DNA from 3 places in the Pseudomonas syringae pv. coryli str. NCPPB 4273 genome. Region 3 is predicted to be linked to each of the others. Evidence: predicted binding sites of a transcription regulator. Region 3 holds the regulator's gene; each other region holds the start of a gene.

Region 1 (10,485 bases), on a different contig from region 3:
CAGCCTGGACAGCCTCGACCCACAGCGTTTCCGCGAGCTGACCCGTACAGGCGATCTGCACAAGGTGATTGCCGGCATCGATGCCGCCAACGCCGCCGGTTTTGTGCACACCAAGCTCAACTGCGTGGTAATGCACGGTCGCAATGATGATGAGATCAACGACCTGCTGGCGTTCGCCATTGATCGCAACCTGGACGTCTCTTTCATCGAAGAGATGCCGCTGGGCATCATCAGCGAACACAGCCGCGCCGAATCCTTCTACTCCAGCGATCAGGTGCGCGAACGCATTGCCGAACGTTACACGCTGGTGCCTTCGACTGACTCGACTCAAGGGCCATCGCGCTACTGGCGTCTGGCCGAGGCGCCGGGCATTCGCATCGGCTTCATCTCCCCGCACAGCCATAACTTCTGCGGCACCTGTAACCGCGTGCGCATGACCGTCGAAGGTCGCCTGCTGCTGTGCCTGGGCAACGAGCATTCCGTGGATTTGAAGGCGGTATTGCGCGCCAATCCTGGCCAGCCGGAAAAGCTCGAAAAAGCCATCATCGACGCCATGCAGCTCAAGCCGTGGAGCCACAACTTCACCCACGACGATGGCGTGCAGGTGGTGCGCTTCATGAATATGACGGGCGGCTGACAGCCGCCCTGAAGGATAACGCCTCATATGAGGCGTTATTTATTTACCGGCCTTGCGAAAGAACAAGGTGATTTGCCCGACTTCGACACCCAGCTTGGTCATCGACGAACGATTGGCCATGGTCTTCTCGTCGATCAGGTACATCCAGTCATCCAGGCTCACGTCATACTCGGTGCCATCCACCGGTAACCTGAGCACATAGTTCCAGTGGAAGCTGTTGCCTGACACTTCGCCATAGGCCTCGCCAACCACATCACCTGCCGTGCCCTTCCAGCGCCCCGGGCCATCGGGACGCAAGCGCCACTCCCGCACCTGCTTGGTGCCATCGCTGTAGCTGAAGGCCTCGTGCATGACCAGCACTTCGCCTTCACTGTGCCCGTCGATCACCACGGTGAAGCGCTTGGTGACTTCACCGGAGCGTTTTTGAAACATTCCCCAGGCTTCGACACGGCCGGTGAAGTACTGGCGCAGATCGAGTTTCGGCGCTTCCTGACTGTAACGGGTTACCGGCACGCCACCGCAACCGCTCAGTACAAGCCCCACACACAGCATCAACATCCACTTTCTCAGCATGCGCCCTCCTTGATGGGTCATGAGCCGGTACTGCCGAGCAACTGCTCGCGAAGTTCGGGGTTACGGGTTTTCGGGTCCAGCCAGATGGAAAAGAAAGCCTTGGCGAACTGGCTGTCAGGCACCACATGCTGGAGCTTGTCACCCACATAAAACCGCGCTTCGCGGCCAGGCAGATAGACGCCGGTAATCTTCATGCCCGGCTGGACGTCGACAAATGACTGGTTCATCTGCTGGCGCCAATCAGTCAGTTGCTGTTCGGTCACCTTCGAACCGGAAATACGCTTGATCTCATCGATACTGGCATCGACCAGATCTTCCCGGTCAATGTCGCGGTGGTAGGTCAGTTCAAGTGCCAGTGGCGCGTCTGCCACGAAAGGTTTGACCGGGCTGAGCAACCGGGCCGTATAAACACGAAAGCCGAACAGGCTCAACTCGCCACCGCCGACGACCTGAGCATTGGGCAATGCCTCACGCCAGTCCGCCGAAGCGCCGGCGCTGAGTAACATCACCAACCATAACCATCGTGGCGCACGCATCGGCAACCTCTGTCTAGGCACTGCCACGACTTCAATGGCAGGCTGGGAATGAGACGAGTCAGATGCACTGACTCACTCCCGGAATCTATACCAGCAAAATCACTTTGTACAACCGATAAGGCCTTCGCCCTCGGGATGCCGAAAACCAAAAAGCCTGTTCCCGATCGCGGATCGGGAACAGGCTTCAGGAGCTGCGATGACCTGCTCAGGCAACCTGCGAGTGCGTCTGCCGACGAGTCTTCTGCCACTCACCTTTCAACGCCTGCAGCGTGTCCTCCATGTAGGCACGATCGGCAGCGGCTTTCTTGCCGACATAACCCTGGCCACGACGGAACATCTTCAGGGATGCGCGCAGTTGCGGATGCGCATCACGAAACTCGTGCTCTTGCGTGAACGGCGACATGGCGTCGACGCGAACTTCACCCGACTCGGCAACCCAGGCGATATGGTTATCCAGCGTGTCTTTGCATGCAGCAAACAGACGAGCCAGTTCATCAATAGTCGGTTGTGTGTTGATATTCATGTTGATGCCCCTTCGCTCATAGACTGTTCAATAATTGATACATCAAGTTCATGCGCCAGAACTTCAGCGACGCACACGATTGAGTGTGTGTCGAATACCGTTCCAGCCCTCAAGGACATGCAGGTAGCCTTGATGAAGAGCCGCTACACAGCGGCATCAGCGCAGAGAGAAGAAGTCACGAAACCCAAAGACCCGGCCCAGGATCGGCAATCGATCCGTTACAAGCATCATGAGGACATTTCGCCAGCTTCTCGCCCTTATCGACGACAAATGCCAGTTCAGCTCCATCAATCTGCCTTGTGGGCAGCCTACATCCGGGAACATCTCGACGGCTTGCCGAGCCTGTTCATCACACCTTTTGCAGCGCTCCCGATCAGGGAGACAGCTGCATAATGCAAGGGCAAATGGAGTGCGTCAACGATTATGTAGTGATTATTTTTAGTCACTACATAATCGTAAGCGGGACGTGGGGTTACGTGAAAAGGTGACTGAAGGGTCATGGCTGACGGACTATCGATGGTGATCAGAGACCGCGGCACGACAGTATCCGCAGGCCAACAAAAAGGCCTGAAAGCGTTCGCTTCCAGGCCTTTTTACAACACACAAACAGCTTGTTGTCAGCTCACCTTGAAGCGACCCACCAGCCCCTGCTGCTGCTCCGCCAGACGCGCGAGTTCGCGACTGGTGACGGCAGTCTGCTCGGCACCGGCGCTGACCTGGATGACCAGCGAGTTGATGTCGTCGACGTTGCGGTGGATCTCTTCGGCCACTAGGCTTTGCTCTTCAGCGGCCGAAGCGACCTGGATATTGCGGTCGCTGATGGTCGCGATGCCCTCGGCAATTTCTTCCAGCAGTTCACCAGCGCGTACGACGTTGCTGGCACCCTCCTGCGCCTTGCCCAGGGTTTCCTGCATCGACGCGGCAGCGCGTTCCGAGCCGGACTGCAGGTTGGCGATCATTTTCTGGATGCTGACGGTAGAGTCCTGAGTCTTCTTGGCCAGATTGCGCACTTCGTCGGCAACCACCGCGAAACCACGCCCCTGCTCGCCGGCACGTGCAGCCTCAATGGCTGCGTTGAGCGCCAGCAGGTTGGTCTGGTCGGCGACGCCACGGATGACATCGAGTACCGAGGAGATCGAGTTGCTCTCGCCCTTGAGCTCGTCAATGATCCGAGAAGTCTCTTCAGCCTGCACCGAGAGCCCCTGAATCAGGCCGATGGTGTTGTCGATTTCGGTCTTGCCCTGCAGGGTGCTGTTGTTGACGCGCTGCGACATCTCGGCCGCGTCAGTGGTGCTGCGTGCTACATCCTTCACCGTGGCACTCATCTCGCTGATGGCAGTGGCGACCTGATCAGTGCCCTGGCGTTGTTGCGCCACGTTCTGATTGGTTTGCAACGCCACTGCGGAAGACTGCTCGGCGGCGGTGGCAACCTGTGCCGTCGCGCTGCCGATGTCGCGGATGACATCACTGATCTGTTGCGCCATGTTGTCCAGATTGCGCGAGATCTCGCCGAACTCGTCCTTGCCGACATAACGGGTCCGGGCGGTCAGGTCACGTGTGGAGAGTGCCATCAGCGTGCGGTTCACATCGACCACCGCAACCTTGATGTTACGGATGATCACCGACGCCAGCCACAGCACCACGATCAGCATCAGGACGACAATGGCAACCGCCACGTACAAGCTGCTCTGAGCGGAGCTGCGCGCATCCGTTGCCAGGCCGACGACGTTCTGGCCAAGCTCTGCTTCTACATTGGCCATCATGTCGATACGCGCGGTGGAAAGGTTGAACCAGTCTTCCGGCTTGACGTTGAGCGGGTCACCCATCGGGGTATCGAAGCCCAGGCGTTGCAAGCGGGCCACTTCCAGCGAGCCCGGCTGCTGCATAACGTCATTGAGTTTGGTCTTGAATACTTCAGGGGACCAGCGTTGAAAGGCTTCGAGGTAGCCGGAGAACTCTCCCAGGTTACGGCTGAAGCGCGATAACAGTGGCGCATCAAAGCGGTTCTGGTTGAATGCCTGAACGAGCAGTACGCGCTCGCGACCGGCACGCTCCTTCATATCCACGAACTGGTTGAGCGAACTCAAGCCACGCAGTATTTCCGGATCTTCGATACTCGCTTCCAGCGAATAGGAGAACCCGACGAGTGTTTTGATAACGTCGGTGAACCGCGTAGAGGACTCGGTGTTGTTGATCCCCAGCGTATCGATCTTGAGGCGCAGCGCGGTCAGGTCATCCAGTGCGCGGAAGACTTTGTCGGGGCTGGGAATACCGTCGGTCGACTGGGCGCGCATCTCGCTTATCGCCTTGTCGGTTTCCTGACGGAAGGCCTTCAGCTTGTCCTGCATGGACTTGCCGCCGCTGCCCAGAAACACGCCGCTGGCGCCGCGCTCACGCTGAATGGTGGTGACCACGTTACTCAGTTTCTGTGCAACCGCGGTGGCTGTCACAGCGCGCCTCATATCACCGAGATTTTCGCTTTTGTCAGCAACGAACAGACCTGCGAAGGCCAGGAAGCCCAATAGGGGGAATATTAAAATAAGCAGCAGTTTCATACTCAAAGGAGCATTTCTAAGCATTGCAGACCTCATGACATGCAGACTTTTCTATAAAGAATATCCAGGGCGTAACGTTCTGTAGCGTCGACGTTTTTTTGTCGCCAGGGACTGTTCGGTAATCAGCCTGCCGTAGCCGGTCTTGCTCCCGTATCACTGTCTCGGCTGCCTGCCGGGAAGCTTGACCCACTATTTGAATTTGTTAATTCAAATAGCGAATTCAATAAAGCACAGCGTGCGAGAAGTTTGGATCCACAAAGAAATGACCGACTTGCGCGGTCATCGCGGGAAAAGAAATATAGAGACACCGAAATTGTCACCTGTAACAGCGGTGACAATCTCAGCGGATAGAAGTTGCAACTTTTTTTCTATTCAACTCATACGTTTTTATAACTGATTAACGCAGGTTGGTTTTCGCCAGTTCCACCACTTCACTGCCGCGCCCGCTCATGATCGCGCGCATCATGTACAGGCTGAAGCCCTTGGCCTGGGCCAGCTTGATTTTCGGTGGAATGCCCAGCTCCTGCTTGGCGGTGACAACGTCGATCAGCACCGGACCGGGATGATCGAACGCCTTGCGCAAGGCGGCAGGCAGCTCTTCGGCGTTCTCGACACGCAGGCCCAGAATGCCTGCACCCAGGGCAATACCGGCGAAGTTGGTTTCATGCAGGTCAGTGCCGTGCGGCACATAACCACTGGCTTTCATTTCCATGTCGACAAAGCCCAGCGAGCTGTTGTTGAACACCACCATCTTGATAGGCAGGTTCAGCTGACGAATGCTCAGCAGGTCGCCCAGCAACATCGACAGACCGCCATCGCCACACAGGGCGATGACCTGACGATCCGGATGTTCAGCCTTGGCGCCTAAAGCCTGTGGCAAGGCATTGGCCATCGAGCCGTGGTTGAACGAGCCGAGCAGACTGCGCTTGCCATTCATGTGCAGGTAGCGCGCCGCCCACAGCGTCGGCGTACCGACATCGACGGTAAAGATCGCATCGGCATCCGCCTGCTCGTCGACCAGTCGAGTGAGGTACTGCGGGTGAATCGGCGTGCCATCTGGCGTCGGGGTGGCCAGCTCGTCCAGTTCTTCCCGGGCCTTGGCGTAGTGCTTCAGGGCCTTGTCGAGGAACCGGCGATCGGTATGCGGCTTGAGCTTTGGCTGAAGCGCCTCAAGGGTTTCCCGCACCCCACCAACCAGACCCAGCGCCACCGGCGTACGGCGACCAAGCTGGGTCGGATCGAGGTCGATCTGGATGATGTCGGCTTTTTCGGGGTAGAAATTCCGATACGGAAAGCTGCTGCCCAGAATGACCAGTGTGTCGCAGGACAGCATGGCGTGGTAGCCGGAGCTGAAACCGATCAGGCCGGTCATGCCGACGTCGAACGGGTTGTCGTACTCGACGTGCTGCTTGCCGCGCAATGCGTGAACGATCGGCGCGCCCAGCGTATCCGCCAATGCCAGAAGCTGCTCGTGGGCACCCTCGCAACCCGCACCGCACAGGAGCGTGACGGCTTTGGAAGCGTTGAGCATGTCGGCCATCGACTGCAGGTCGTTTTCGGCAGGCACGACCTTGGGCGCTGTGGCTTCGATCCATTTTGCCGCGACATCCGGCGCGTCGCTGAGCGCCACGTCGCCCGGCAAAACAATCACCGCCACACCTTTCTGGCTGATCGCGGCACGCATGGCACGTTCCAGCACACGCGGGAACTGCTCGGGGTTGCTGACCAGCTCGACGAAGTGGCTGCACTCCTTGAACAGCTCCTGCGGATGGGTTTCCTGAAAGTAATCCAGACCGATTTCCGAGGACGGAATATGCGCAGCAATGGCCAGTACCGGCACACGGTTGCGGTGGCAGTCATACAGGCCGTTGATCAGGTGCAGGTTGCCCGGTCCGCAGCTGCCGGCGCAGACCGCCAGCTTGCCGCTGGACGCTGCCTGGGCACCGGCAGCAAAGGCTGCGACTTCTTCATGACGGGTGTGCATCCAGCGAATCGAATCGGTGCGTTCCAGGCTGTCGGTCAAGCCGTTGAGGCTGTCACCGGACACCCCCCAGATGTGCGAAACACCTGCCGCTGCGAGGGTTTGCGCGAGGTGGTCGGCAATGGTCTTGGACATGCGGGGTTCCTTGTCGAGGCAATGATAATGAGTTCGGTAAAACGCGCGCAGCGCTCTGCCACGCCTGTTGTGGTCGACCCGATGCATTCTCGACAGTTCAGAAAACCTGAGCCCTGTTCAGGGCTCGGTCGTTCGGCAAGCGTTTTAAAACGCTGATCAGGCGTGCGGGTTGCCCGGTGCCTTGGCGGGTGTCGCGTACTCCGGCTTGAGCTTGCCCTCGCTGTCCAGCAGCCAGGCATCGAGAATCTCCCGCACCACAGGGCCCGCTACCCGGCCACCCGCCTCGCCGTTCTCGATGGTCACCGACACGACGATCTTGGGATGGTCGGCCGGCGCGAAGCCGACGAACAACGCGTTGTCGCGGTTACGCTCGAGTGTTTTCAGACGGTTGTAGCGCTCACCCTGCTTGATCGCCACCACCTGCGCCGTACCACTTTTGCCGGCGATGCGGTACTGAGCGCCCTTGGCCGCATCCCGCGCGATGCCGCGCGGGTCGTGCATGACCATCTGCATGCCGGTATTGACCTGATTCCATTCGTTGGGATCGCGCAACACGATATTTGGCATCGGATGCTCGTCGACGGGTGCCTTGTCACCGACTTCCATCGCCAGGTGCGGTCGATGCCAGACACCCTTGCTGGCAATCAGTGAGGTGGCCTGAGCCAGCTGCAACGGCGTGACCTGCATGTAGCCCTGGCCGATGCCGAGAATCACCGTTTCGCCGGGGAACCACGCCTGGCGACGCGTGGCCCGCTTCCATTCGCGGGACGGCATCAAGCCTGCAGACTCCTCGAACATGTCCAGCGACACCTTCTGGCCGATGCCGAACATGGTCATGTAGTCGTGCAGGCGGTCGATGCCGAGCTTGTGCGCCACGGTGTAGAAATAGGTGTCATTGGAACGCATGATCGCCGTGTCCATGTCCACCCAGCCATCGCCACTGTGGTTCCAGTTACGGTATTTGTGGTCGAAGTCCGGCAGTTGGAAGTAGCCGGGGTCGAAGACCTTTGTCGAGGCGGTCATCACGCCGCTGTCGAGACCGGCAATCGCCACTTCCGGCTTGACCGTCGAGCCCGGTGCATAAAGACCACGCAGCACGCGATTGAACAGGGGGCGGTCGATGGAATCGCGCAGCGCCGCATATTGTTTGAAGCTGATGCCGGTGACGAACAGATTGGGGTCGAAGCTTGGCTTGCTGACCATCGCCAGTACGTCGCCGGTTTCCGGGTCCAGTGCGACCACCGAACCGCGCCGATCACCCAGCGCATTTTCCGCTGCGGCCTGCAAATGCGCGTCCAGCGTGAGGGTGATGTTCTTGCCCGGCACCGGGTCAGTGTGTTTCAGCACGCGCAGCACGCGGCCCTGGGCGTTGGTTTCGACCTCTTCATAGCCTACGTGGCCGTGCAGCTCGGACTCGTAGAAGCGCTCGACACCGGTCTTGCCGATGGACTGCGTGCCGCGGTACTCGTTGTCGAGATGGGCTGCTTCCTTTTCGTTGATACGCCCGACGTAGCCGATCGAATGCGCGAAATGGGCGCCCAACGGGTAGTGACGGACGAACTGCGCCGCCACGTCCACGCCCGGCAGCAGGTACTGATTGACCGCCAGCGTTGCGATCTGCTCTTCGGTGAGCTCGTAGAGCAATGTTGCCGGCTCGAACGGGTGACGAACCTGCTTCAGCTCCTTGTCGAACAGAATCCGGTCTTCGTCGGGCAACTCCAGCAGGGTCATCAGCTCATCGATCACCTTGTGCCAGTCGCCCGCGCGCTCACGGGTCAGGGTCAGGTTGAAACTGGGACGATTGTCGGCAAGCACTTCGCCATTGCGGTCAAAGATCAAACCGCGCTCGGGCGGGATCGGCAGCACGTGAACACGGTTGTTTTCGGAAATGGTCGAGTGATAGTCGAACTCTGTCACTTGCAGGAAATACATGCGCGCGACCAGACAGGCAGCCAGCAGGCCGACCAGCACCGCGCAGGCAATCAGGCGCTGATTGACCAGCCGCGTCTCTTTTTCGTGGTCTTTCAGGGGAATTGGATTGGGCATTTCTACAGCTTCTCGGTGAAGGGCAAACGGCGCAACTGAACGTGTATATAAAGATTTCGGCGCGCACCATACCAAGAAGCGGCTGATTACAGGCGATCGAGCCGACAATCGCAGGATGAAAAATCTGTCAGAAAAGACTCATTCGGGCGTGGTCTGCAGCGTATTCGACGCTTCTCGGGCCTGCATGATGCGCGGCAGATTGCTCTCGATCCAGGTGACGAGGGTTTCAACCTGCAAGGCGACCTCTTCGCCCATCGGGGTCAAGCGGTACTGAACATGCGGTGGCACTACCGGCAACGACTTGCGGCTGACGAAACCATCATGCTCCAGATGCTGGAGCGTTTGCGCGAGCATTTTCTCGCTCACCCCGCCAATCTTGCGGCGAACTTCGCTGAAGCGATGCATGCCACCCCGCAACACCACCAGCACCAGCACACCCCAACGGCTGCAGACGTGATTGAGCACCACCCGCGAAGGACAGTCAGACGCCAGCACCTGGCCCTGACGAACCAGCGCCAACAGCGTCTCGGCCGCTTCCGGCTGGATGCCTTGCTGCACAGTATCTGATCGCGGGGCAGTTGATTGCGAGGCGGATTCGCTCATGACACTTACCTTTTTGTACGTACTTACTAAAGGTAAGCATCATGACTATGCTGGCGCTTCCTTTCAACCTGATTCAAGGAATCATTCCATGATCGTTGTCACCGGTGCCACCGGCCAGCTTGGCCGCCTCGTCATTGAACAATTGCTCAGCCGCGTACCTGCTTCGCAAATCATTGCAGCCGTGCGCAGTCCGGAGAAGGCCGCCGATCTGTCCAGGCAGGGCATTCAGGTTCGTCAGGCCGACTATTCGCAGCCGGCGACACTGGACAGCGCATTTGCCGGTGCCGACAAGGTGTTGCTGATTTCTTCCAGCGAAGTGGGCCAGCGTTTGCCGCAGCACAAGGCGGTGATAGATGCAGCCAAACGTGCCGGCGTCCAGCTGCTGACCTACACCAGTGTTCTGCATGCCGACACCTCGGCGCTGAGCCTGGCCAAAGAGCACCGCGAAACCGAAGACTACCTGCGCGCCAGTGGCCTGCCGTTCGCCTTGTTGCGCAATGGCTGGTACACCGAGAACTACACGACGGGCATTCCGGGCGCACTGGCGCATGGCGCGGTCATGGGCTGTGCCGATGAGGGTCGTATCAGCTCTGCTTCGCGTCTGGATTACGCCGAGGCGGCCGCTGTGCTGCTGACTTCGGAAACGGCACAGGCCGGTAACGTGTATGAACTGGCAGGCGACGAGTCCTACACGCTGTCGGAATTTGCAGCGCAGCTATCAACGCAGAGCGGCAAGTCCCTGCCTTACGTCAACTTGCCACAGGCCGAATTCGAAGCAGCGCTTATCCAGGCAGGCCTGCCTGACTTCGTCGCCCAGCTGCTGGCCGACTCCGATGCCGCGGCTGCCAAGGGCGCCCTGTTCGATGACAGTCGCCAGTTGAGCGCGCTGATCGGCC
Region 2 (10,485 bases), on a different contig from region 3:
CGCTCCTGACCCGGACAGTGTGGTGATGAACCCTTTATTGAGCCTTCTGACGCTATGAGCTGCCTTGCGCTCGCGAAGATCGAGCTCCCCCCGAATTCCTTAAACCTTCCGAGTAATCCTTATGACGCATCGTATTGTTATCGTTGGCGGAGGCGCTGGCGGTCTGGAGCTGGCGACCAGTCTGGGCAAGACCCTGGGCAAGAAAGGCACGGCCAGTGTCACGCTGGTTGATGCCAACCTGACGCATATCTGGAAGCCGCTGTTGCACGAAGTGGCTGCCGGTTCGCTCAACTCGTATGAGGACGAGCTGAACTACGTGGCTCAGGCCAAGTGGAACAACTTTCAGTTTCAACTCGGGCGCATGACCGGTCTTGACCGCGCCAGCCGCCAGATTCATCTGGCCGAGACGCTGGATGAAAACGGCGCAGAACTGGTTCCGGCACGCAGCCTGGGTTACGACTCGCTGGTCATCGCGGTGGGCAGCACCACCAACGACTTCGGCACCAAGGGCGCGGCAGAGCACTGCCTGTTTCTCGACAGCCGCAAGCAGGCCGAGCGCTTTCACCAGCAACTGCTCAACCACTACCTGCGCGCCCACGCCGGTCAGGCCGACAGCGCGCAGGAAATCACCGTGGCCATCGTGGGTGCTGGTGCAACCGGTGTCGAGCTGGCGGCAGAGCTGCACAACGCAGCGCATGAGCTGGCGGCTTACGGGCTGGGTCAGATCAAGCCGGAAAACCTGCGCATCACGGTGATCGAAGCCGGCCCACGGGTGTTGCCCGCGCTGCCTGAGCGCATCGGCGCGCCAGTGCACAAGACGCTGGAAAAGCTCGGCGTGACTGTGCTGACCAATGCGGCAGTCAGTGAAGTGACGGCTGATGGCTTGATCACTGCTACCGGGCAGGTCATTCCGGCGAGCTTGAAGGTCTGGGCGGCAGGTATCCGTGCCCCGGCCTTCCTGCATGAACTGGATGGCCTGGAAAGCAACCGGATCAATCAGTTGCAAGTGCTGCCGACGCTGCAAACCACACGTGACGAAAATATCTTCGCCTTCGGTGACTGCGCGGCCTGCCCTCAAAAAGGCACCGACCGCAACGTCCCGCCGCGCGCTCAGGCCGCCCATCAGCAGGCGTCGTTGCTGGTTAAGTCGCTGCGCTTGCGGATCGAAGGCAAGACGTTGCCGGAGTACACCTACAAGGACTACGGCTCGCTGATCTCGCTGTCGAGCTTCTCGGCCGTCGGCAATCTGATGGGTAACCTGATGGGCAGCGTGATGCTCGAAGGCTGGCTGGCGCGGATGTTCTACGTGTCGCTGTACCGCATGCACCAGATGGCGCTGTACGGCACCTTCCGTACCCTGATGCTGATGCTGGGCAGCAAGATCGGCAAAGGCACCGAGCCGCGGATGAAGCTGCACTAAGACACGCCAGACGAGAAGTGCACGGGAGAGCACTCTCGTGCCCATGCTCTGAAGTGGGCATGCCTTTCTGGACGCTCTGCGTCTTATCTTGACTGTGCGGGGCAGCGCAGACCTTGCGACGCAGAGCGTCGTGAAATGCATTCCCCACTGGAGCGTGAGGAACGATCATCTCACTATCGTGCGGCGCTCTGCGTCGCATGCCGTTCCGGACGCTCCGCGTCCTCTTGCGACGCAGAGCGTCGTGAAACGCATTCCCACGCTGGAGCGTGAGGAACGATCCCCCCTCTATCGTGCGGCGCTCTGCGTCGCATGCCGTTCCGGACGCTCTGCGTCCTCTCCCAAGTGAATTCGGCTGTTCTGCCAACGCGTTTGCTGCGCCGACTTGCGGTGCCCCGAATACCCGCTATTTTTAACAGGATCGGGTTGTGCGCCAAGCAATCGGACGGAAGGCTCTCGTACTGTTATCAAGTTTGTCTGCGGCGCGCAGATAACCATTGAGTCGTGTACAACGCTGCACTGTTCAGGGATCGAACCCATGATGTCGAATCAATACAGTAGTACTCCTGCACAAAATCATCCGCGTTTCATCTGGTTCTCACTCATTCCCGTCATACCCGCCATTGCCTGGATTCTCACGCAGTTCGGCACGGGTACGGCCAATCTGGTGGCGTGCGCTGTACTGCTGGCGATCGGTCTAGGCGCGTGTGCCTGGGCTGCCCGTTCACAGCAGATCGAAGTGCGCCGCGCCGTGGCTCAGGCGCTGGATCATCACCAGGCGCATAGCGCACAAAGCAGCGCCATGGCGTCCAACGCCCAGTTTAATGAGATCCTCCTTGGTGCCATGCCGATCTGGGCCAAGCAGGTCGAAAGCTCGCGCCAGCAGACCGAAACCGCGATTGTCGAGCTGAGCACGCGCTTCATGGGCATTTCCGAACGCCTGCAGGAAACCGTACAGGCGTCGCAACACGCTGCCGGTGAACTGGACGGTCAGAACGCCGATGGTGCGCTGAAAGTGTTGTCGCAGAGTGACAGCGAGCTGAGCCAGGTAATCGACTCGCTCAAATCCACTCAGGCCAGCCGCGACCAGACGCTCTCCCAGGTCCGCAGCCTCACCGCCTACACCGGCGAATTGCGCACCATGGCCGCCGACGTTGCAGCGATTGCCGCACAGACCAACCTGCTGGCCCTCAACGCGGCCATTGAGGCGGCGCGCGCCGGTGAGGCAGGCCGTGGCTTTGCCGTGGTGGCCGATGCGGTGCGCAGCCTGTCGAGCAAGTCCAGCGAAACCGGTCAGCAGATGTCCGCCAAGGTCGACATCATCAACAACGCGATTACCCAGCTGGTGCAGGCCGCATCGAGCGGCGCCGATCAGGACAGCCATTCGGTGGCCGCTTCCGAACAAAGCATTCAGAACGTACTGGAGCGCTTCCAGAGCATCACCGGTCGCCTGGCCGAGTCCGCCGACCTGCTCAAGCAGGAGAGCTACGGGATTCGCGACGAAATGACCGAGGTTCTGGTGAACCTGCAGTTTCAGGACCGGGTCAGCCAGATTCTCGCCCACGTACGCGACAACATCGACTCGCTGCACGCGCACCTTCTGCAGGCTAGCCAATCCCCTGATGAGGCGGTCGCCATCGACGCCCGGCAATGGCTGGCGCGCATGGAGTCCACCTACGCGACCGACGAGCAACGTCGCACTCACCGAGGTGAATCGGCAGCACAGCAGGATTCGCAGGAAATCACGTTTTTCTAGGAGTAAATCATGGCTAAGAGTGTATTGGTGGTCGACGATTCAAGCAGCGTCCGGCAAGTCGTCGGTATCGCGCTGAAGAGTGCCGGATACGACGTTATCGAAGCCTGTGACGGGAAGGATGCACTGGGCAAGCTCACCGGGCAGAAGGTGCACCTGATCATCAGCGACGTGAACATGCCGAACATGGACGGCATCACTTTCGTCAAGGAAGTGAAGAAGCTGGCCAGCTACAAGTTCACGCCCATCATCATGCTGACCACCGAATCCCAGGAATCGAAAAAGGCTGAAGGTCAGGCCGCAGGCGCCAAGGCGTGGGTCGTCAAACCGTTTCAGCCGGCACAAATGCTCGCAGCGGTTTCCAAGCTCATCCTGCCCTGAGACCCAGGCCCATGGAGGCCAGCATGCCCACGCCAGACGAGAGCGCCAACGACACTGCACGCGTGCAGATAGACGGCGAGTTGACGATCTACACCGTGACCGAACTGGCCGCCAGGCTATTGCCACAGATCGGAACTGCGGCACGCCTGGAGGTTGATCTTTCACAGGTCACCGAGATGGACGGCGCCGGTCTGCAACTGCTGGCTGTGATTCAGCGCGAAGCCGGCAAGACCGGGACTTCGCTGCATTTGACCGGGCAAAGCAAGGCGGTCAGCGAAACCTTCGAGTTATGTAATCCGGGTATGGTGCTGTAGCGCGTCCATTTGCAGTACTGCCCAGTGATCGATCAAGGAAGTCATCGTGAGTATTAATCTCGATCAGGCACAGCAGACGTTCATCGTTGAAGCGCGTGAGCTTTTGCAGGCCATGGAGGAATCCCTCCTGCAACTCGAAAGCGAGCCCGGCGACCAGGACGCGATCGGCGCGGTTTTCCGCGCAGCGCACACCATCAAAGGCTCGGCCGGACTGTTCGGGCTGACGCCTATCGTCAGTTTTACTCACATCGTCGAAGACGTGCTGGATCGTCTGCGTGAAGGCAGCGTTTCGGTAAACGCCGAGCTGATCGCCGTGCTGCTCAAATCCGGCGATCACATGCTTGAGTTGATCGACGTGGTCGCCAGCCGTGGCGAGCAGATGCAGCAACCTGCACTGGAGCGCGAGGCAGCGCTGCGTCAGGCGTTGCAGGTATTCCAGGCACCGGCCAGCGCCGGGGCCGCTGACAGCGCGAGCGCGTCGGTCGTCAGCGATGATGAACCGTCAGCCGAAGTGCTCTGGCATATCTCGCTACGTTTTGGCGTGGATGTGTTTCGCAACGGCATGGACCCACTGTCGTTCCTGCGCTATCTCAATACCCTGGGGCGGATGGTCCAGGTCACGACGGTAACCGACAGTATTCCAGCAGTTGAGGCGTGGGACCCGGAATCCTGCCACTTGGGTTTCGAGATCGACTTCCGCTCTGCTGCCGGGCACGCCGCGATCAACGAAGTCTTCGATTTCGTGCGTGAAGACTGCGCCGTGGAAATCACCCCGGTGAACGAGACGCCAGACCACGTCGAGCCCACCGGCACCGAACTGGTCTCGCAGCCCGAGCACAGCCCTATGGTGGCCAGCGGCGAACTGCTGGGCGATCAGCGCGCAGTGCCACGAACGCCCGCAACGGCAACGGCAACCGCTGTAGAGCGCCCTTCTTCGGCCGGCGAGCAGAAAAACAAGGATGGCCGCTATGTGCGCGTCAACGCCGACAAGCTCGACGAGCTGATCAATCTGGTCGGCGAGCTGGTCATTGCCAGCGCCGGCGCCAGCCTGCTGGCCAAGTCGTGCGACAACGACCCGCTTCAGGAAGCCAGTTCCACCGTATCGGGGCTGGTCGAGCAGATCCTGGATGGCGCGCTGCACCTGCGCATGATCCCCATCGGCGACACCTTCAATCGCTTCCGCCGTGTGGTGCGCGATGTCAGCCAGGAACTGGGCAAGGACATCGACCTGATCATCAATGGCGCGGAGACCGAACTGGACAAGACCGTCGTCGAAAAGATCGGCGACCCGCTCATGCACCTGCTGCGCAACTCCATGGATCACGGCATCGAGAGCGCCGAAGCACGTCGCGCCGCAGGCAAGCCGGCCAAAGGTCATTTGAGCCTCAATGCGTACCACGACTCGGGCAGCATCGTCATTGAAATCGCCGACGACGGGGCCGGACTCAACCGCGAGCGCATCCTCGACAAGGCCCAGCAACGCGGGCTGGTGGCGGTCGGCGCAAGCCTCACCGATCAGGAGATCTACAACCTGATTTTCGAACCCGGCTTTTCCACTGCCGAGGCCGTCACCAACCTTTCGGGGCGCGGTGTCGGCATGGACGTGGTCAAGCGCAACATCACCTTGCTGCGCGGCACGGTGGATCTGGACAGTCAGCCCGGTCAGGGCACCATCGTGCGCATCCGCCTGCCGCTGACGCTGGCGATCATCAACGGCTTTCTGGTCGGTATCGATCAGTCGACTTACGTGATCCCGCTGGACATGGTGCAGGAATGCATCGAGCTGGACGAACACAACCGGCAGTTGACCCGCGACAGCGGCTACCTGGACCTGCGTGGCGAAGTGCTGCCGCTGGTCTACCTGCGCGACCACTTCAATCATGAAGGCCCGGCCGCCAGGCGCCAGAACGTGGTGGTGGTGCGTTACGCCGAGCACAAGGCCGGGCTGGTGGTCGACGAGCTGCTTGGCGAGTTCCAAACCGTTATCAAACCTCTGGGCAAGCTGTTCGGCGCGCTGCGCGGCATCAGCGGCTCGACGATCCTGGGCAGTGGCGCGGTGGCGTTGATTCTCGACATCCCCGCCCTGCTCAACCAGATCGTACACATGGAGGCCCGCTCGACCCAGGCGCCTCAATCCCTGTTGCCCACTTCTCGCTGACGGATTCGCAATTCCCAAGGAGTTACTTCATGAAATGGTTCTACGATCTGAAGATTTCCACCAAGCTGATTACCTCGTTTCTGGTGGTTCTGGCGTTGACCGCGGCCATGGGAGTCTTTGCCATCCTCCAGCTCGGCCAGGTCAACCAGGCCGCTCAGGACATCAAGGAAAACTGGATGCCGTCGATGCGTGCGGCCGCGGGCATGCGCTTCTTCGCCGCCAACTATCGCTTGAAGGAAAACCGCCACATTGCAGCCGACACCGCCCAGGAAAAGGCGCAGATGGAGCTTGAAGCAGCGGACGCTCGCAAACAGTTCGAAACCCGCCTGGCCACCTATGAAAAGCTGGTGGTCAGTGATGAGGATCGCCAGCTACTCAACAGCGCTACGGCCACATGGGCTGCGTACCTCAAGAGCAGCGGCGAGTTGTTCGACATGTCCCGTCAGGGCCTCGAAGCCCAGGCACGAGCGATGCTGAAGGGCGAGTCCAAAACGCATTTCGACGAATTGACCGGCCAGTTGCAAAAAATGGTCGAGCTCAACGACGCCGGTGCGACTGTCGCGGGTGACAAGGGCACGAAGCTGTACGAAAACGCACGCATCTCGATCGTCGTTGTGCTGATTGCCGCCTTGCTGATAGGCCTGGGTCTGGCGCTGTTCATTGCCCGGATCATCTCCCGCCCGCTGAAAGAGGCCGCAACGGCCGCCGAGCAGCTGGCAGAGGGCAACCTCAACGCCCATATCGGCCACGGTTCCAAGGACGAAACCGGCATGGTGCTCAATGCCATGCGCAATATGGTCGGCAAGCTGTCGCACATCATCGGCGAAGTGCGTAACGCCGCCGACAACCTGGCCAGCGCGTCGGAAGAAGTTAGCGCCACCGCGCAGTCGATGAGCCAGGCCACCAGCGAGCAGGCCGCCAGTGTCGAAGAGACCAGCGCGTCGGTCGAGCAGATGAGCGCCAGCATCAACCAGAACACCGAGAACGCCAAGGTTACCGATGGCATGGCCAGCAAGGCCGCCAAGGAAGCCACCGATGGTGGCGAATCGGTGCAGCAGACCGTTGTGGCGATGAAGAAAATCGCCCAGCGCATCAGCATCATCGACGACATCGCTTACCAGACCAACCTGCTCGCCCTCAACGCCGCCATCGAAGCCGCGCGCGCCGGCGAACATGGCAAGGGTTTCGCGGTAGTGGCCGCCGAGGTGCGCAAGCTGGCCGAACGCAGCCAGGTGGCCGCGCAGGAAATCGGCGAGCTGTCGTCGAGCAGCGTGGACATGGCCGAGAAGGCCGGCAAGTTGCTGGACGAGATGGTGCCTTCGATCAACAAGACCTCCGACCTTGTGCAGGAAATCAGTGCCGCGTCGGAAGAGCAGGCAGCCGGTGTGGCGCAGATCAACACTGCCATGACCCAGCTCAACCAGGTCACCCAGCAAAACGCATCGAGCAGCGAAGAACTGGCGGCCACGGCTGAAGAAATGAGCAGCCAGGCCGAACAACTGCAACAGGCCATGAGTTTCTTTACCCTCGACGCATCGCCAAGGGCCGTCGCACAGAGCGCTACTTTCGACAGCCGCAACAGCCCGAACCGTCAGCCTCCGCGCCCACCGCAGCAGGCTCCGCGCAAGGCATTTGCGCAAAGCATGGCGGGCGCCCCGGACGAATCGGAATTTACCCGTTTCTGACTGCCGGCTTCGATAGAGACTCCAGGGGAGAACGACATGGGCTCATTGGTCACGACTCGGCAGACCGCAGCGACGGTCGAAGAAGAGGCGCAGTACCTGACTTTCATGCTCGGTGGCGAGATGTTCGCCATCGGCATTCTGGGCATCAAGGAAATCATCGAGTACGGCAGCCTGACAGTGGTGCCGATGATGCCCGCCTTCGTGCGCGGGGTGATCAATCTGCGCGGCGCGGTGGTGCCGGTGGTCGATCTGTCGGCGCGCTTCGGGCGGCAGAACTCGGCCATCACCCGGCGCTCGTGCGTGATCATCATCGAGGCCAACAGCGAGGACGGCCAGCCGCAGGACATCGGTCTGCTGGTCGACAATGTCTCAGCGGTGCTGGAGATTCCGGCGTCGCAGATCGAGCCGCCGCCGAACTTCGGTGCGCGAATTCGCGCCGACTTCATCAGCGGCATGGCCAAGGTCGACGGCAAGTTCGTGATCGTTCTTGAGGTCGACCGCGTGTTGTCCATCGATGAAATGTCCAGCCTAGCCGAGGCAAGTCAGTCGCTGCCGACCGACGTCGACGCGACGTGAGGCCTGCACATGCCTGATACAGCGTCGCTCACCGATCGCGAATTCGGCCAGTTCCAGAACTGGCTGTACAACGCTGCGGGCATCAAACTGACGCTGGCCAAAAAAGCGCTGGTCGCCGGCCGCCTGTTCAAGCGTCTCAAGCATTACGAGCTGGACAACTATGGCGAGTATTTCAAGCTGATCATGAACGATCAGCGCAACGGCGAGCTGCAAGTGGCGCTGGACCTGCTGACCACCAACGAAACGTACTTCTTCCGCGAACCCAAGCACTTCGATTTTCTGCGTCAGCAGGTGCTGCCCAAGGTGACACACGGCAAAATGTTCCGTATCTGGAGCGCCGCCAGTTCGTCTGGCGAAGAGCCCTACAGCCTGGCGATGACACTGGCCGAACAACTGGGCACCACGCCTTGGGAAGTGGTCGGTTCGGACATCAGCACTCGCGTGCTGAGCAAAGCGCGCAGCGGTCACTACCCTCTGGAGCGCACCGAAACGTTGCCGCAACCTTTGCTGTTCAAATACTGTCTGAAAGGCATAGGTCGCCAGGAAGGGACCTTTCTGATCGACAAGTCGTTGCGCAGCCGGGTCAGCTTCGTGCAGGTCAATCTCAATGACACCCTGCCGGATCTGGGCGAGTTCGACGTCATTTTCCTGCGCAACGTGATGATCTATTTCGATCAGGAAACCAAAAGCAAAGTGGTCGCGCGGTTGATTCCGCGTCTCAAGCCAGGAGGCTATTTCATCATCAGCCACTCAGAAAGCCTGAACGGTATAAATGACATGTTGAAAATGGTCTCCCCTTCGATTTACCGCAAACCATGAACACGCCTGTGGGTGTCGCCGAAATAGTACTCGGGCCTGGCGAAGTGGTCTTTCAGACCCGGCCGACTCGCCTGCGCACATTGCTGGGTTCATGCGTGGCGATTACCTTCTGGCACCCGTGGCGGCGTATTGGCGGCATGTGCCACTTCATGTTGCCCGGGCGCATACGCAGGCATCAGCCACTGGACGGCAAGTACGCTGACGAAGCGATGGAAATACTCATCCGTCATGCGCTGGCCAATGGCACTCTGCCCGAGGAATATCAGGTCAAGCTGTTCGGTGGCGGCGAAATGTTTCCTGCTCATCGTCATGACCCGCACATGCAGAACGTCGCTGACAGCAACGTTCACGCGGCGCTTGCGCTGGCCGAACAAAACCGTCTGAAACTGATGGCTCAGGACCTGGGCAGCACCGGCCATCGCAGCATCATCTTCGACCTGTGGGACGGAAACGTATGGGTCAGGCACCAACCAATGGAAGCAATGGAAAAAGATGCCAAACAAAAAAATCAGCGTACTGCTGGTCGATGATTCGGCTGTAGTTCGTCAGGTACTGGTGGCCATTCTCAACGACACCCCCGATATTCATGTCATGGGTGCGGCGTCAGACCCGATATTCGCCATGAGCAAGCTCGCGCAGGAATGGCCGGACGTCATCGTGCTGGACGTGGAAATGCCGCGCATGGACGGCATCACCTTCCTCAAGAAGATCATGAGCGAGCGGCCGACACCGGTGGTGATCTGCTCGTCGCTGACCCAGAAAGGCGCGGAAACCTCATTGCAGGCGCTGTCTGCCGGGGCGGTGGAAATCATCACCAAACCCACCACCGGCCTGAAGAACTTCCTCATCGATTCGGCTGCCGAGCTGGTTGCCGCAGTACGCGCAGCAGCCAACTCCAACGTCAGAAACCTCGGCAAACGTACCGCCGCCCCGGTACTGACCCCGGCCAGCAAACTGACCGCCGATGCCATTCTGCCAGCTGCCAGCGGCCATGCCATGGCGCAGACCACTGAACGCATCGTCGCCATCGGCACCTCGACAGGCGGTACACAGGCACTCGAAGCGGTGCTTACGGCCCTGCCCCGCGTCTGTCCCGGCATGGTCATCGTCCAGCACATGCCGGAGAAATTCACCGCATCGTTCGCCGAACGCCTGAACAGCCTGAGTCAGATCGAGGTGCGCGAGGCCAGAAACAACGACCGCATCCTGCCCGGCCTCGCGTTGATCGCCCCCGGCGGTAAACACATGATGGTCACGCGCAGCGGCGCCTACTACCACGTCCAGGTCATCGACGGCCCGCTGGTCAACCGCCATCGTCCTTCGGTGGACGTGCTGTTCCGTTCGGTGGCCAAATTCGCCGGCAAGAACGCCACCGGCATCAT
Region 3 (10,485 bases):
TTCTTGTAGTGCCGAGCCTGCTGTGCGGTCTGCTGGTGGCCATGTTTCAGGCGGCCACGCAGATCAACGAACAGACCTTGAGCTTCCTGCCGCGCCTGCTGGTGATGCTCATTACCCTCATCGTCATCGGCCCGTGGCTGTTGAAAATATTCATGGAGTACATGCTGTCGTTGTACACCAGTATTCCGACCGTGATCGGCTAGTACGGCATGCAGCCGATGCTTGCGCTGACCGATACCCAGATCAGTACCTGGGTAGCCAGCTTCATGCTGCCGCTGTTTCGCATCATCGCGTTGCTGATGACCATGCCGATCATCGGCACTACGCTGGTCCCGCGTCGCGTGCGCATGTACCTCGCCGTGGCGATCACCGTGGTTGTCGCGCCTGCGCTTCCAGCCATGCCGGCCGTGCAGGCACTCGATCTGAGCGCGCTGTTGCTGATCGGTGAACAGATCATCATCGGCGCCGGGATGGGCCTGTCGCTGCAGTTGTTTTTTCATATCTTTGTGGTCGCGGGGCAGATCATCTCGACGCAGATGGGGATGGGTTTTGCGTCGATGGTCGACCCTACCAACGGTGTTTCCTCCGCCACCATCGGTCAGTTCTTCACGATGCTGGTCACCCTGTTGTTTCTGGCCATGAACGGCCATCTGGTGGTGCTGGAAATTCTCGTCGAGAGCTTTACCACGATGCCGGTCGGCAGTGGTTTGCTGGTCAATAATTTCTGGGAACTGGCCAACGGGCTGGGCTGGGTACTGGCTTCGGGCATGCGACTGGTGTTGCCTGCAATTACTGCGCTGCTGATCATCAACATCGCCTTTGGCGTCATGACCCGCGCCGCGCCGCAACTCAACATCTTTTCCATCGGTTTCCCGCTTACGCTGGTGTTGGGCATGGTCATTCTGTGGATGACGATGGGCGACATTCTCAATCAGTATCAACCGATCGCTACGCAGGCCTTGCAGGCGTTGCGCGACATGGTGAGGGCTCGTTGAATGGCGGAAAACGAGAATGGCCAGGACAAGACAGAAGACCCCACGGAAAAAAAGGTCAAGGACTCACGGGCTGACGGCCAGATCGCCCGCTCCAAGGAGCTGACCACGCTGGTAGTGATGCTGATGGGGGCGGGCGGGTTACTGGTGTTCGGCTCCGATATCGCCGTGATGATGTCCGAGCTTATGCGTGACAATTTCACGATATCCCGTGAAACCCTGATGGATCAGTCCTACATGGGCAAGGCGCTGCTCAGCTCCGGGACGCATGCGCTGATCGTGGTCCTGCCGTTTCTGATCGCCATGCTGGTCGCCGCACTGGTGGGGCCGATCATGCTGGGTGGGTGGCTGTTCGCAACCAAATCATTGATGCCCAAGTTCAGCCGCATGAACCCGGCAGCAGGTCTCAAGCGCATGTTCTCGCCGCATGCGCTGGTCGAATTGCTCAAGTCGCTCGGAAAATTTCTGATCATTCTGGCAGTTGCGCTGGCGGTCCTTAACAATGAGCGCAAGGACCTGGTGGCGATTGCTCACGAGCCGCTCGAGCAGGCCATGATCCATAGCCTGTTGGTGGTGGGCTGGAGCAGTTTCTGGATGGCGTGCGGCCTGATATTCATCGCGGCGGCGGACGTGCCGTTCGTGTTGTATGAAGCGCACAAGAAGCTGTTGATGACCAAGCAGGAAGTGCGCGACGAGCACAAGAACAGCGAGGGCAGCCCTGAGGTCAAGCAGCGCATTCGCCAGTTGCAGCGCGAAATGTCCCAGCGGCGCATGATGGCTTCTGTGCCAGAGGCCGACGTGATTATCACCAACCCGACACACTTCGCCGTTGCCCTGAAATACGATCCCGAGCAGGGCGGGGCGCCGATGTTGCTGGCCAAGGGTACTGATCTGGTGGCGCTGAAAATTCGCGAAATCGGCGCGCATAACGAGATCTTGATTCTGGAGTCAGCGGCACTGGCGCGTTCTATCTATTACAGCACCGAGCTTGACCAGGAGATTCCTGCCGGCCTGTATCTGGCCGTCGCCCAGGTGCTGGCCTACGTCTACCAGATCCGCCAGTTCCGCGCCGGTCAGGGCAAGCGTCCCGACCCTCTGGGCGACATCAAGATCCCCCCCGACCTGCAGCGCGACGAGTAGTCCGCTCCCCCTTCGTTGCCGGCAGAGACCTATGGTGCCCGTGCTCCGCGTGGACATGCCGTTCTGGACAACCCGCATCCGCTCTTGCGCAGGCAAACGAGAAGGTTTTCTGACTGCACTCAGCGCACCGGATTTACGTGACTTCTGTGTCTAAAGCCTTACCGCCACTGGCTTTGTAAAAGTTGGACAGCTTTTTGCAACAGGGTCGATACAGGGCGCCATTGGCGTCAATGTTTTGATCTAGTGCGCAGGTAACGAATCAGTGGATCGCTCTCAATTACTCAGTAGCGCACGCAGCAATATCACAGGCCTGGGCCGTGGTCAGTTGGGCGTTCCGTTGTTGTTGCTGGTCATGATGGCAATGATGATGTTGCCTATGCCGCCGTTCCTGCTGGACGTGTTCTTCACGTTCAACATCGCACTGTCCATCGTCGTGCTGCTGGTCTGCGTGTATGCCCTGCGGCCGCTGGACTTCTCGGTATTTCCGACCATTCTGCTGGTCGCCACGTTGCTGCGTCTGGCGCTGAACGTCGCTTCCACGCGAGTGGTCATGCTTCACGGTCAGGACGGCCACGCCGCTGCGGGCAAGGTGATTCAAGCCTTCGGTGAAGTGGTGATCGGTGGCAACTATGTCGTCGGTATCGTGGTGTTCGCGATTCTGATGATCATCAACTTCGTGGTAATCACCAAGGGTGCCGGTCGTATTTCCGAGGTGAGCGCGCGCTTCACCCTCGACGCGATGCCCGGCAAACAGATGGCGATCGACGCCGACCTCAACGCCGGCCTCATCGATCAGCCGGAAGCCAAGCGCCGCCGTGCCGAAGTCGCCCAGGAAGCCGAGTTCTACGGTTCCATGGACGGTGCCAGTAAATTCGTGCGCGGCGATGCGATTGCCGGTCTGCTGATTCTGTTCATCAACCTGATCGGCGGCATGCTGGTCGGTATCCTGCAACACAACATGACTTTCGCCGACGCAGGCCGTGTTTATACCCTGCTGACCATCGGTGACGGTTTGGTGGCGCAATTGCCATCACTGCTGCTGTCTACCGCCGCAGCGATCATGGTGACCCGTGCTTCCGGTTCGGAAGAGATGGGCAAGCTGATCAATCGTCAGATGTTCGCTTCGCCCAAGGCGCTGGGTGTTTCCGCTGCAATCATGATCGTCATGGGCCTTGTCCCGGGCATGCCGCACTTTTCCTTTATCAGCCTCGGGCTGGTTGCCGCCGGCGGCGCCTACCTGTTGTGGAAGAAAGAAAACCAGGTGAAGGTCGAGGCCATCGCCGAAGTGCAGCGCCAGCAGGACCTGCTGCCGTCTCCGACCCGCGTTCAGGACGCCAAGGAACTGGGCTGGGATGACGTGACGCCCATCGATATCATCGGTCTGGAAGTGGGTTATCGCCTTATTCCGCTGGTGGATCGCAATCAGGGTGGTCAGTTGCTGGCGCGTATCAAGGGCGTGCGCAAGAAGCTCTCGCAAGAGCTCGGTTTCCTGATGCCCACTGTGCACATTCGCGACAACCTCGATCTGGCGCCCAGCGCCTATCGTCTGACGCTGATGGGCGTGATTCTGGCCGAGGCCGAGATCTACCCGGATCGCGAGCTGGCGATCAACCCTGGTCAAGTGTTCGGCACCCTGAATGGCATCACCGCCAGAGACCCGGCGTTTGGTCTGGAAGCCGTGTGGATCGAAATCAGCCAGCGCAGTCAGGCGCAGTCGCTGGGTTACACCGTGGTCGATGCCAGTACCGTGGTGGCGACCCACTTGAACCAGATTCTCTACAAGCATTCGCATGAGCTGATCGGCCATGAGGAAGTCCAGCAATTGATGCAATTGCTGGCCAAAAGCTCGCCCAAGCTGGCTGAAGAGCTGGTACCTGGCGTGCTGTCGCTGTCCTCGCTGCTCAACGTGCTGCAGGCGCTGCTGGCTGAACACGTACCTGTGCGGGATATCCGCAGCATTGCAGAGGCTATCGCCAACAACGCCGGGAAGAGTCAAGATACCGCCGCTTTGGTGGCCGCAGTGCGCGTGGGTCTGAGCCGCGCAATCGTCCAAAGCATTGTAGGCGTTGAGCCGGAGCTGCCTGTTATCACTCTGGAACCAAGGTTGGAACAGATATTGCTCAATAGTTTGCAGAAGGCTGGTCAGGGTCAGGAAGAAGGCGTTCTTCTTGAGCCAAGCATGGCTGAAAAGCTCCAGCGTTCGTTGATCGAGGCCGCCCAGCGTCAGGAGATGCAAGGGTTGCCGGTAATTCTTCTGGTAGCAGGGCCTGTCCGGGCGATGCTGTCACGATTTGGACGATTGGCTGTACCGAACATGCATGTTCTGGCGTACCAGGAAATTCCGGACAACAAGCAAGTAACCATCGTAGCGACTGTCGGGCCGAACGGCTGAGGTAGTGAGTCATGCAAGTTAAGCGATTTTTCGCCGCCGATATGCGTCAAGCCATGAAGCTGGTTCGCGATGAGCTGGGCGCTGAAGCGGCCATCATCGGTAACCGGCGCATTGCCGGTGGCGTAGAGCTGACTGCTGCTCTGGATTACAAGCTGTCCGCCCTGGCACCGCGTGTGCCGAACATGGAACTGGAAGACGAACTGCGCAAGACTCAGTCGCGCATCGTCTCTGCCCAGGCCGAATTGAACAACCGCAGCGACAGCGACGCATCGATCAACCTGCAGCTGTTTTCCGGCAAGCCGGTCAACCCTGCCGATACGCACATCGAGCCGACACTCGAAGAGCCGCCGCGTCCATTCGCGTACGCAGCGCCACAGGCCGCCGAGCCTGCCATCGGCCAGCGCGCCTATGACTCGATGCGTTCCGAACTGAACGGCCTGCGTGAGCTGCTGGAAGTCCAGCTCGGCTCGCTGGCCTGGAACCAGCTGCAGGGCAGTCGTCCGCAGCAGGCCAACCTGTGGCGTCGTCTGCAACGTGTCGGCCTGTCCGGCCCGCTGTCACGCGACCTGCTGTCGATGATTCCGGAGATTGACGAGCCTCGTCAGGCCTGGCGCATGCTGCTGGCGCACCTGGCACGCATGATCGCCGTACCCGAAGTCGAGCCGCTCGAAGAGGGCGGCGTGATTGCAATGGTCGGTCCTGCCGGAATGGGCAAGACCACCACCCTGGCCAAACTGGCAGCACGTTACGTGCTGAAGTACGGCCCGCAGAATATCGCACTGGTCAGCATGGACAGTTTCCGCATCGGCGCGCAGGAGCAGCTCAAGACCCTTGGGCGCATCCTCAACGTACCGGTCACCCATATCGATCCTGGCCAGTCTCTGGTTCAGGCGCTGGAACCGCTGCTGCGTAAGCGTGTGGTGCTGATTGACACCGCCGGGCTGCAGGCCAGTGATCCTGCGCTGCGCATGCAGCTGGAAAGCCTCGCGGGTCGCGGCATCAAGTCACGCAACTATCTGGTACTGGCCACCACCAGCCAGAAGCAGGTGCTGACAGCCGCGTATCACAGTTACAAACGTTGTGGCCTGGCCGGATGCATTCTGACCAAGCTTGATGAAACGGCCAGCCTCGGTGAAGTCCTGAGCCTGGCGATCAGTCACGAATTACCTGTGGCCTACCTCACGGACGGACCACGCATTCCTGATGACCTGCATATTCCGCGTCGTCATCAGCTGGTAAGCCGCGCGGTGAGTGTGCAGATGCAGGACGAGCCTAGCGAGGAAGCAATGGCTGATATGTTTGCTGACCTCTATCACACCCCTGGCAAGAGAGTGGGTTAAGTGATGGATATTATTGGAATGTCCCTGCGTCAACGGTCTGCCATGCAGTGTTCATTTGCGCACGTGCAGCCCTCGATGTGGTTTCGGTCTACGCAAGACAAGGTAAAGAAATAACATGGGCAGCATGCATCCCGTACAGGTTATCGCGGTGACCGGTGGCAAAGGTGGCGTCGGTAAGACTAACGTGTCAGTGAACCTTTCACTGGCCCTCGCCGAGCTTGGCCGTCGCGTCATGCTGCTGGACGCCGATCTGGGTCTGGCCAATGTCGACGTGCTGCTCGGGTTAACGCCCAAGCGCACACTTGCCGATGTCATCGAGGGGCGTTGTGAGTTGCGCGACGTGCTGTTGCAGGGGCCGGGCGGGGTTCGAATCGTACCCGCTGCTTCCGGCACCCAGAGCATGGTGCATCTGTCGCCCGCCCAGCATGCCGGCCTGATCCAGGCGTTCAGCGAGATTGGCGACAACCTCGATGTGCTGGTGATCGACACGGCCGCCGGTATCGGCGAGTCGGTGGTCAGCTTCGTGCGCGCCGCTCAGGAAGTGCTGCTGGTGGTGTGCGATGAACCCACGTCGATCACCGATGCCTACGCCCTGATCAAACTGCTTAACCGCGATTACGGCATGAACCGCTTCCGGGTACTGGCCAACATGGCTCAGAGCCCGCAGGAAGGGCGCAACTTGTTCGCCAAACTGACCAAAGTGACGGATCGTTTTCTCGATGTTGCGCTGCAGTATGTAGGCGCCGTGCCGTACGACGAGTGCGTACGCAAGGCTGTACAGAAACAGCGCGCCGTTTACGAAGCATTCCCGCGTTCCAAATGTGCTCTGGCTTTCAAGGCCATTGCCCAGAAGGTTGATACTTGGCCGTTGCCAGCCAATCCGCGGGGTCATCTCGAGTTCTTCGTTGAGCGACTCGTTCACCAGACCAGTGCAGGGCCTGTGCAATGACTGCGAGCGGCTACCAGATGTACAGCAAGGCGTCCCGTAATTCACAATATGAGTTGATCGAGCGCTATGCGCCATTGGTCAAGCGTATCGCTTATCATCTGCTGGCGCGCTTGCCGGCCAGTGTGCAGGTCGAGGATCTGATCCAGGCCGGCATGATCGGCCTGCTTGAAGTCTCCACCAAGTATGATTCCACCAAGGGTGCGAGTTTCGAGACCTACGCCGGCATTCGCATCCGTGGTGCGATGCTCGATGAAGTGCGCAAGGGTGACTGGGCGCCACGCTCGGTACACCGCAATACGCGCATGGTCAGTGACGCAATTCGGGCAATTGAAGCTAAAACCGGCCGTGACGCTAAAGATCACGAGGTTGCGGCCGAACTCCAGTTGAGTCTCGATGATTACTACGGGATTTTGAATGACACCTTGGGCAGCCGCCTCTTCAGTTTCGACGACCTGCTGCAGGACGGCGATCATGAAGGGCTGCACGAGGATGGCGCAAGCGGATCGCTTGAGCCGTCGCGCGACCTGGAAGACGAGCGCTTCCAGGCTGCGTTGGCCGATGCAATTGCCAATCTGCCAGAGCGCGAGCGTCTGGTGTTGGCGCTGTACTACGACGAAGAGCTGAACCTCAAGGAAATCGGAGAGGTTCTTGGGGTCAGCGAATCTCGGGTCAGTCAGTTACACAGCCAGTGCGCAGCTCGTTTGCGAGGGCGTTTGGGGGAGTGGCGAGCGCGTTGACAGGCAATGTGCGGTCTTTGGCCGCATGTTGACTGCAAGCCGGCTGTGCAGAGCGTTACGTGGTAACAGGATCGACCCGTCAGAAGCCTGTCAGGCATTGCCTCGATGGGCTTGTTTCTCAGGTCCTTGCCTGTTGTTGTGCCAAGCCCGTCGTCGTTTCGTACAGCCGGGGGTGTGCTGTGCCAGTATTGAGTGAACAGCGTGTTCAGGTGCTGAACGCGTTAAAGACTGCTTGGAGGTCGAATTGGACAAGAACATGAAAATCCTCATCGTTGATGACTTCTCAACGATGCGGCGGATCATCAAGAACCTTTTGCGTGATCTGGGGTTTACCAACACATCGGAAGCGGATGATGGTCTGACCGCATTGCCGATGCTGCAGAGCGGTGCCTTTGACTTTCTGGTGACGGACTGGAACATGCCTGGCATGTCCGGTATCGATCTGCTGCGCGAAGTCCGCAAGGACGAACGCCTCAAGAGCCTTCCCGTGCTGATGGTCACTGCCGAAGCCAAGCGTGAGCAGATCATTGAAGCTGCCCAGGCTGGGGTGAACGGCTATGTAGTCAAGCCATTCACTGCCCAAGCCCTGAAAGACAAGATCGACAAGATCTTTGAACGCGTCAATAGCTGATGCAAGCCGCGAGGGCGCTATGGATAACAATGATTCGATGGCCGACTTTGAGTCGACCTTAAAAAGACACGCGCAGGAACTTGTCACCAGCCTTGAAAAGGGTCGTTTCGGTGACGCTGTGCAACTGATCCACGAACTCAATCAGACACGCGACCGCGGCCTTTATCAGGAAGTGGGCAAGCTGACTCGTGAGCTGCACAGTGCAATCGTAAACTTTCACATCGATCCGCACATGCCTCAAGCCGAGGAAGTGTCGCAGATCACGGATGCTACCGAACGCCTGTCGTATGTGGTGAGGCTGACCGAGAATGCGGCCAACCGCACCATGGACCTGGTGGAGGAGAGTACGCCGGTCATGAACGGCCTGAGTTCCGACGCCAAGGCGTTGAGCGACGACTGGGGACGTTTCATGCGCCGCGAAATCGGTGCCGAAGAGTTCCGCGAGCTGGCCAAGCGGGTCGATGGTTTTCTGACGCGTACCGAGAAGGAAACCCATCAGGTTTCCGCGCATCTCAATGACATTCTGCTTGCCCAGGATTACCAGGACCTTACCGGTCAGGTCATCAAGCGTGTGACGCAACTGGTCACTGAAGTCGAGAGCAATCTGCTCAAACTGGTGCTCATGGCCAGTCATGTCGATCGCTTTGCTGGCATCGAACATGACGAACAATCCATCCTCGATGAAAAAGATCCTAAAAAACATCTCGCTCAGGGTGAAGGTCCGCAGATTCATGCCGATAAACGTGAAGACGTCGTATCCGGACAGGATGATGTAGACGATCTGCTATCGAGCCTCGGCTTCTAAGATCTGTTGACGGTTAATTTTAGGGAGCACCCCATGAGCTTCGGCGCCGATGAAGAAATCCTTCAGGATTTTCTGGTAGAGGCCGGCGAAATTCTGGAGCAGTTGTCAGAGCAATTGGTCGAGCTGGAAAGCCGACCGGATGATGCTGATCTGCTCAATGCAATTTTTCGCGGTTTTCACACTGTAAAAGGGGGCGCCGGCTTCCTCCAGCTCCATGAGCTGGTGGAGTGCTGCCACATCGCCGAAAACGTGTTCGACATCCTGCGCAAGGGTGAACGTCGCGTTGATTCCGAACTGATGGACGTGGTCCTTGAAGCACTGGACTCCGTCAATAGCATGTTCGGTCAGGTACGTGAACGGACTGACGTAACTCCGGCGACGCCAGAACTGCTGGCCGCGCTGGCGCGTCTGGCCGAGCCACAATCTGCCGATGAGGCCGCGGCTCCCGAGCCAGAGCCCGAGCCGGTGGTTGAAGTCCAGGCTGCTGCTGCGGTTGCAGAACCAGCTGCTGGCGACGAAATTACCGATGATGAATTCGAGCAGCTGCTCGATTCGCTGCACGGCTCCAGCCCGGTATCTGCAGCGCCTGCACAGGCGCCAGCAGCCGCTGCGCCGGCAAGTGATGAAATCACCGATCAGGAATTTGAATCCCTGCTTGATCAGTTGCATGGCAAGGGCAAGTTTGCGGCTGATGCTGCAACCGCTCCGGCCCCCGCTCCTGCGGCGCAGCGCGGTGCCGCGCCTGCCGGTGACGAAATCACTGACGATGAATTCGAAGCGTTACTCGATCAACTGCACGGCAAAGGCTCGTTTGATGGTGCCGTAGCGGCTCCCGTAGCTGCTGCACCTGTGGCCGTTGCTGCCAAGGCACCCGCTGCTGCTGCGTCGGACGAAATCACCGATCACGAATTCGAAAGCCTGCTCGACGAATTGCATGGCAAGGGCAAGTTCGAGCCGGAGGCGATTGTTGCCAAGGCGCCTGCTCCGCCACCGCCGCCTCCTGTTGCCAAGCCTGCTGCGGCGCCTGCTGCCAAAGCCGAACCGGCCAAACCCGCAGCGGCTCCGGCCCCTGCGCGCGCTCCTGCGCCTACCGGCGAAAAGCCGGTGGCGACAGAAGCCGAAACCACGGTTCGTGTCGATACCGCCCGACTGGACGAGATCATGAACATGGTCGGCGAGCTGGTGCTGGTGCGTAACCGCCTGGTGCGGTTGGGTCTCAACAGCGGCGATGAAGCCATGTCCAAGGCCGTTTCCAACCTGGATGTGGTGACCGCCGATCTGCAGACTGCGGTGATGAAAACCCGCATGCAGCCGATCAAGAAAGTTTTCGGTCGTTTCCCGCGTCTGGTTCGTGACCTGGCTCGCCAGCTCAAGAAAGAGATCAACCTGGAACTGGTCGGCGAAGAAACCGACCTCGACAAGAACCTCGTAGAGGCGCTTGCCGATCCACTGGTCCACTTGGTGCGTAACGCGGTCGACCACGGTATCGAAACGCCGGA

What was found. The regulator FliA, encoded in region 3, starts transcription of late flagellar genes. The targets are predictions, from matches to a motif close to CTAAAGTTTNNNNNNNNNNNGCCGNTAA.
Region 1: P406_RS14640 (methyl-accepting chemotaxis protein) is a predicted target of FliA. The motif match lies at 4,983-5,010, and genes of this name have one in related genera.
Region 2: P406_RS04545 (methyl-accepting chemotaxis protein) is a predicted target of FliA. The motif match lies at 1,884-1,911, and genes of this name have one in related genera.

The regions. Positions count from the first base shown of each region.
Region 1 covers NZ_AWQP01000033.1:23,750-34,234, reverse strand. The annotation lists gene moaA (GTP 3',8-cyclase MoaA) at 1-637, shown strand, start outside; gene P406_RS14660 (DUF3833 domain-containing protein) at 677-1,210, opposite strand; gene P406_RS14655 (chalcone isomerase family protein) at 1,228-1,746, opposite strand; gene P406_RS29420 (hypothetical protein) at 1,952-2,269, opposite strand; gene P406_RS29415 (hypothetical protein) at 2,402-2,662, shown strand; gene P406_RS14640 (methyl-accepting chemotaxis protein) at 2,887-4,848, opposite strand; gene poxB (ubiquinone-dependent pyruvate dehydrogenase) at 5,222-6,940, opposite strand; gene mrdA (penicillin-binding protein 2) at 7,097-8,986, opposite strand; gene P406_RS14625 (winged helix-turn-helix transcriptional regulator) at 9,125-9,589, opposite strand; gene P406_RS14620 (SDR family oxidoreductase) at 9,678-10,485, shown strand, end outside.
Region 2 covers NZ_AWQP01000005.1:90,304-100,788, reverse strand. The annotation lists gene P406_RS29680 (DUF3094 family protein) at 1-26, shown strand, start outside; gene P406_RS04550 (NAD(P)/FAD-dependent oxidoreductase) at 122-1,420, shown strand; gene P406_RS04545 (methyl-accepting chemotaxis protein) at 1,956-3,173, shown strand; gene P406_RS04540 (response regulator) at 3,183-3,551, shown strand; gene P406_RS04535 (STAS domain-containing protein) at 3,575-3,865, shown strand; gene P406_RS04530 (chemotaxis protein CheA) at 3,912-6,023, shown strand; gene P406_RS04525 (methyl-accepting chemotaxis protein) at 6,053-7,708, shown strand; gene P406_RS04520 (chemotaxis protein CheW) at 7,745-8,284, shown strand; gene P406_RS04515 (CheR family methyltransferase) at 8,294-9,103, shown strand; gene cheD (chemoreceptor glutamine deamidase CheD) at 9,100-9,633, shown strand; gene P406_RS04505 (protein-glutamate methylesterase/protein-glutamine glutaminase) at 9,596-10,485, shown strand, end outside.
Region 3 covers NZ_AWQP01000015.1:3,557-14,041, forward strand. The annotation lists gene P406_RS07595 (flagellar biosynthetic protein FliQ) at 1-203, shown strand, start outside; gene fliR (flagellar biosynthetic protein FliR) at 210-995, shown strand; gene flhB (flagellar biosynthesis protein FlhB) at 996-2,132, shown strand; gene flhA (flagellar biosynthesis protein FlhA) at 2,395-4,524, shown strand; gene flhF (flagellar biosynthesis GTPase FlhF) at 4,536-5,864, shown strand; gene fleN (flagellar synthesis regulator FleN) at 5,980-6,813, shown strand; gene fliA (RNA polymerase sigma factor FliA) at 6,810-7,550, shown strand; gene P406_RS07630 (chemotaxis response regulator CheY) at 7,807-8,181, shown strand; gene P406_RS07635 (protein phosphatase CheZ) at 8,201-8,986, shown strand; gene P406_RS07640 (chemotaxis protein CheA) at 9,020-10,485, shown strand, end outside.